Regions from separate parts of the Micromonospora sp. NPDC047134 genome, predicted to be linked through region 1. Evidence: riboswitches for the same ligand, from Rfam matches in the RefSeq annotation. Region 1 holds a riboswitch; the other holds the start of a gene.

Region 1 (3,176 bases):
GTGTTGCTGTCCAGCGTCACCTTCTCGAAGTTGGCGGCCCGACCGGCGCCGCAGTCGGCGTGCACCACCCCGGCCGCGGTCTGGATGCCGCCGAGCAGGTGCTGGAGGAACTCGGCGTTGGCGAAGGACTCCTGGGTGTGCCCGCCACCGGTGTACCAGGACCGGCCACCGTCGTAGTTCTGGCACCAGGCGATCGGGTGGTCGTGCCCCATCGCCCCGCTGCCGGGGCTGTAGCTGCGCTCGTCCAGCGAGGCCAGCACCTGCACCTGACGGGCGCGGGGGTTGGTGCGGAAGTTGTACCACTCGTCGAAGCGGGACCACCGGTCCGGCAGGTGCCGGGTCGACTCGTGGGTGGTGTCCTCGACCTTCACGGTGGCGGTCTGGTTGGCCGGGTGGCTGTTGAAGTAGGCCCCGACCAGTTGGCCGTACCAGGCCCAGTCGTACTCGGTGTCGGAGGCGGCGTGCACCCCGACGTATCCGCCACCGGCCCGGATGTAGCGCTCGAAGGCCGACTGCTGAGTGGCGTTGAGCACGTCGCCGGTGGTCGACAACCAGATGACCGCCTTGAACCTGGCCAGGTTGGTGTCGGTGAAGGCCGCACCGTCCTCAGTGGTGACGACGGTGAAGTTGTTCGCGGTGCCGAGCTGTTGGATGGCCCGGATGCCGGCGGGAATCGAGTCGTGGCGGAACCCGGCGGTCTTGGAGAACACCAGGACGGAGAACGGCTCCGCCGCCGCGGCCTGAGCGGTGGTGGGGGCGGCGGCCTGGGTGGTGGTACGGCCGGCGGCCTGGGCGGCTGTGGGGCGGGCGATCGGGAACGGCGCGGCGGTCAGAACGAGTGCCAGGGCGAGTAGCGCCACGGCTAACGGGTCGAGCGTTGCTCGCCCGCGGCTGAGTCGGGGCACGAAGATCTCCTCTTTCCGTGTAGGACGGGTCGGAGCGGACGTCGGTGGCTACTCCGGGTCGGTCCGAGTGCTCGTACCTGACGGTGAGGGTCTGGCTGCCGAGGAACTGAGCCGATCAATCAAATTTCCTTTGATCGATCGGTTTCGGGCAAGACTCATTGATGTAACAGCTTGGTAACGAGGCGTCATCCAATTGGCATGAGTCACTGCGTAACCGGGTCCCTTCTGGTCGCCGGATGAGAGTGAAACGGTGGAGTCCGGCCAGCTCCCGGGGTTGGCCGGGGCGGGTCCGGGGGTTGGCGGCGCAGCCGAAACGACGTACGGTGACACCCAACGAACCCACGGGAGCCCGGTGTACCGGGCTGAGAGGGGGGCTGCCAGCCCCCGACCGTCGAACCTGATCCGGGTAATGCCGGCGCAGGGAGGAGTGTTGCCGTGCCGTCCCTCGGACGACTGCATCTGATCACCGACACTCGACCGGGGCGGGATGCGCTGGCCGTGCTCGCGGCCGTCCTGCCGGTGGCCCACCCCGAGCTGGTGGTCCAGGTCCGGGCCGAGGACGCCGTCACCGACCGGGAGGCGTACGAGCTGACCTGCCGGGTGCTCGCCCGCTGCCGGCCGTACGGCGTCACCTGCCTGGTCAACGACCGCCTGCATGTGGCGTTGGCGGCGGGGGCCGCCGGCGGTCATGTCGGCGCGGAGGACCTGCCGGTGGCGGCGGCCCGGCAGGTGCTCGGCCCGCAGGCGGTGCTGGGCGCCACCGCCCGGGAGCCGGTTTCGGCCGCCGAGGCGGTCGCCGCCGGAGCCAGCTATCTGGGCGTGGGCCCCTGCCACGCCACCACCACGAAGGACGGCCTGCCACCGGCGATCGGGGTGGCCGGCGTCCGGGCGGTGGTCGAGGCGGTCGCCGTGCCGGTGATCGCCATCGGGGGAGTGACGGCGGCGGACGTACCCGGGTTACGGGCCGCCGGCGTGTACGGGGTGGCGGTGGTCGGCGCGCTCTCCGCAGCCGCCGATCCCGCCCACGCCGCAGCCGAGCTGGTCAGGGCGCTGACGTGTTAAGCAGGGGCCCTTCCTATACCGGAGACGTTAAGCGGGGGCCCTTCCTTGCACCGCAGGTGGCGGTGGTGGGGGCGGGGCCGATCGGGTTGGCGATCGCCTGGCGGTGCGCGGCCCGGGGACTGCGGGTAGTGGTGCACGATCCGGCTCCGGGGTCGGGAGCCTCCCAGGTGGCCGCCGGGATGCTGGCGCCGGTGGCGGAGGCGTACTTCGGTGAACACGAACTGACCGGGCTGCTCACCGAGTCCGCTCGACGCTGGCCGGCCTTCGCCGCCGAGCTGACCGAGGCCAGCGGCCTGGACATCGGGTACCGGACTGAGGGCACCCTGATGGTCGGGCTGACCGCCGACGACCTGGCCGAGGCGCGGCGGCTGTGGGCGTACCAGCAGGGTCTGGGTCTGCCGGTGACCCCGCTGCTGCCCTCCCAGTTGCGCGAGCATGAACCGGCGCTGGCCCCCCGGGTTCGCGGGGGTGCCCTCGCCGCCACCGATCACCAGGTCGATCCGCGTCGGCTGGTACCGGCGCTGCGGCTGGCCGCCGAGCGGGCCGGCGCGGTGCTGGTCACCGAGCCGGTGGGGCGACTGTCCGAGGTGTCCGCCGAGGTGACCGTGGTCGCCGCCGGCTGCGGCGCCACCGCCCTGACCGGGCTGCCGGTCCGCCCGGTGAAGGGCCAGGTGCTGCGGCTGCGTACCCCGGACGGCGGCCCGCCGGGCTTCCGGCACGTCATCCGGGGGTACGCCGACGGCGAGCACGTCTACCTGGTCCCGCGCGAGTGCGGTGAGGTCGTGGTCGGTGCCACCGTCGAGGAACGCTCCGACCTGGCGGTCTCCGCCGGTGCGGTGCTGCGGCTGCTGCGGGCCGCAATCGACCTGCTGCCCGAACTGGCCGAGTACGACCTGGTGGAGACGATCGCCGGGCTGCGCCCCGGCACCCCGGACAACGCCCCGATCCTGGGGCCGCTGCCCGACCGCCCGCAGGTGCTGGCGGCCACCGGTCACCACCGGCACGGAATCGTGCTGACCCCGGTCACCGCGGACCTGATCACCGGCCTGATCACCGGGGCGGAAGCGGACGAGTCGATGCTCAGTCCCTTCCGGGCCGACCGGTTCCGTCCGGACAGCAAGGAGGACGACAGATGGAGTTGACGGTCAACGGAGTCGGGCAGGTGGTGCCCGACGGCGCCACGGTCGCTGAACTGGTACGACAGGTCAC
Region 2 (3,176 bases), on a different contig from region 1:
CATCGAGATCAGCTTGAGGTCGACCATCGGCCCCACCACCAGGAAGACCAGTCGGGAGGTCAGGGAGAACTGGGACAGCGAGGCCGCCACGAAGGCGTCCGCCTCGGAGCAGAGCGACAACAGTACGGCGAGAATCGCCAGCACCAGGACGGACAGCCAGGGGTTGTCGGCGAGGGTCTGCAACCATCGTTCCGGCACCAGGACGTTGATGCTGGCGGCGGCCATCGCACCGAGCACCAGGAAGCCACCGGCCTGGGTGACGTCGTGCCGGACGGCGGCCCAGAAGGCCCGACCCCGGCGGGGGTCCTCCAGCTCCGGTCGGCGCGGCATCCTGATCCACTCGGTGCGACCCAGTCGCAGCCACAGCCAGCCCATCACCATGGCCACCACGAGGCTGGCCAGGCCTCGGGCGAGGACCATCTCGAGGTTGTTCGGGAAGGCGACCGCGGTGGCGGTCAGCACGATCGGGTTGACCGCCGGTGCGGCCAGCAGGAAGGCCAGGGCGGCGGCCGGGGTGACCCCCCGGCGGATCAGGGAACCGGCGATCGGTACGGAGCCGCACTCGCAGCCGGGCAGCACCACCCCGGCCGCGCTGGCCGCCGGTACCGCCAGGGCCGGGTGTCGGGGCAGCGCCCGGGCCCAGAACGACCGGGGTACGAAGACCGCGATCACGGCCGAGAGCAGCACTCCGAAGACCAGAAAGGGCACCGCCTGCACCATGATCGAGACGAACACGGTGGTCCAGGTCTGCAGGCGCGGATCGTCCAACGCCCCGGCCAGCGGATCACGGAAGATGACCAGCAGGATCAGCAGCCCGGCCAGCACCTCCACGGAGCCGACCCGGTCACCGACCCATCGCCGCAGCACCCCACTGCCCGGCTGAGGCACGGGGTCGGTGGCGGTGCCGGTCGGACCGTTCTGCGGTTCGTCGACCGGTACGGCTTGATTCGTGTCTGTGCTCACCCTGCCGTCTCTTCACCCCGATGGTTCGGCGGGCTGAGAGTACCGGCCGGGGACGGTGAGGTCGATGGATGTCGGCCAAACGGGGGGATCCGCCGGGTGGGCGTACCCCCTTGGCGACCTCGACCGGGCCGCACCCGGCCCGACCTGCTAGATCACGTTGCCTGTTGATCTTTAAAGGTGTTAGCGTCGGCGAGACAACTTCACCTCCGACAGGGGAGCGCACAGCGCTGAGAGTGCGGGTTCGCCCGCAGACCCTCCGTACCTGATCTGGGTAATGCCAGCGCAGGGAGTTCGGTCCACCTCCTGCCCGCCACGGCCCGGTGCCGTCGGGCGCGGCGTGCGTCTTACCTGGTTCGACACTGGACTGGGAGCAATCATGAGCCAACCGACCACCAACCGGTGGCGCACCATCGACATCGTCGTGGCCGCAGTGATCGCGGTCGCCTTCGGCGTGATCTTCTGGGCCTGGGGCGCGGTCTGGCGGGTCGCGGACCCCGCCTTCGCCTTCTTCCCGGCCAGCCAGGCCATCATGTACGGGGTCTGGCTGGTCCCGGCGGTGCTCGGCGGGCTGGTGATCCGTAAGCCGGGTGCCGCGCTGTTCTGCGAGGCGGTCGCGGCTACGGTCTCCGCACTGCTGGGCTCGGAGTGGGGCGGTGTCACCATCGTCCAGGGTCTGATCCAGGGTCTCGGTGCGGAACTGGCCTTCGCCGCCTTCCGGTACCGCTCCTTCCGGCTGCCGACCGCACTGCTGGCCGGCGCGCTGACCGGTCTGGGTGCCGCCCTGTTCGACTTCTTCGTCTGGAACACCGCGTACGAGCTGGGCAGCTACCGGATCCCGTACGCGCTGCTCACCGTGGTCAGCGCCACCGTGGTAGCCGGCGCCGGCGGCTACGCCCTCACCAAGGCGCTCGCCGGCACCGGCGTCCTGGACCGCTTCCCCGCCGGCCGCAACCGCCCCCTCGTCTAACACCACCCTTCACTCCTGTTGATCAAGAGGTTTGCGTCTGGCGAGCCGCGATTCCAGACGCAAACTTCTTGATCACCGCAACGATCGGGGGTGGGGGTTGGGAAGCAGTGAGGGGAGGAGAGGAGTGGTGGGGGTGGGTGGGGTTTGGGTGCGGGGGTTTGGGTGGCGGCATGCGGGGCGGCGGGCCTGGGCCCTGCGGGGGGTGGACCTGCGGGTGCGGCGGGGCGAGCGGGTGTTGCTGCTCGGGCCCTCCGGGGCGGGCAAGAGCACTCTGCTGGCGGCGCTGGCGGGGCTGCTGCCGGAGGACTCCGGTGAGCAGGAGGGCACCATCGAGATCGACGGTCGCCCCCCGACCGAGACCCGGGAACGGGTCGGCATCGTCTTCCAGGATCCGCAGTCCCAACTCGTCATGGCCCGCAGCGGCGACGATGTGGCGTTCGGGCTGGAGAACCGGGGGGTACCGGCGGCCCAGATCTGGCCCCGGGTGGACGAGGCGCTGCACCGGGTCGGGTTCCCGTACCACCGGGACCGCCCCACCGCGGCACTCTCCGGCGGCGAACAGCAGCGGCTGGCCCTGGCCGGGGCCCTAGCACTCCGCCCCGACCTGCTGCTGCTCGACGAGCCCACCGCCAACCTCGACCCGGCCGGGGCGGACCTGGTCCGCACCGCGATCGCCCGCGCGGTCGGCGGCGACACCACCCTGATCCTGGTCGAGCACCGGATCTCCGACGCCCTGCCCCTGGTGGACCGGGTGGTGGTACTCGAACCCGGCGGCGGGGTGCGGGCCGACGGCCCACCGGATCAGGTCTTCGCCGCCCACGGGGACGCCCTGGCCGCCGAGGGGGTCTGGGTGCCGGGCCGCCAGCTTCCCCCGCGCCAGGCCACCACCCCGGCCGGCGAGGTGTTACTCACCGCCGACGGGCTCGGCCAGCCGCCCCGGCTGGCCTCCACCGATCTGACCGTACGCGCAGGTGAGGCGCTGGCCGTGCTCGGTCCCAACGGTGCCGGCAAGTCCACCCTGGCGTTGCTGCTCGGCGGACTGGGCAAGCCGGGTACCGGACGGCTGTCGGCCAGCGCGGAGCTGGCCGGGGCGGACGCCCACCGGCCACCGCACCGCTGGCGCGCACCGGCACTGGCCCGCCGGATCGGCTCGGTGTTCCAGGATCCGGAGCACCAGTTCGTCACCAGTACGGTCTTCGACGAACTGGCCCTGGGCCCCCGGCGTACCGGTGCCGGCGAGGCGACG

The links. A riboswitch is a leader RNA that binds a small molecule or an ion and turns the genes downstream of it on or off. The one in region 1 is predicted to bind thiamine pyrophosphate.
Region 2: another riboswitch for thiamine pyrophosphate. It lies ahead of ABZ795_RS21690 (ECF transporter S component); the one in region 1 lies ahead of thiE (thiamine phosphate synthase).

What each region holds. Positions count from the first base shown of each region.
Region 1 is NZ_JBEYUI010000018.1:71,747-74,922, forward strand. It holds gene ABZ795_RS21095 (ThuA domain-containing protein) at 1-905, opposite strand, end outside; TPP riboswitch at 1,237-1,346, shown strand; gene thiE (thiamine phosphate synthase) at 1,341-1,967, shown strand; gene thiO (glycine oxidase ThiO) at 2,024-3,109, shown strand; gene thiS (sulfur carrier protein ThiS) at 3,100-3,176, shown strand, end outside.
Region 2 is NZ_JBEYUI010000019.1:66,579-69,754, reverse strand. It holds gene ABZ795_RS21695 (permease) at 1-888, opposite strand, end outside; TPP riboswitch at 1,165-1,270, shown strand; gene ABZ795_RS21690 (ECF transporter S component) at 1,340-1,930, shown strand; gene ABZ795_RS21685 (ABC transporter ATP-binding protein) at 2,064-3,176, shown strand, end outside.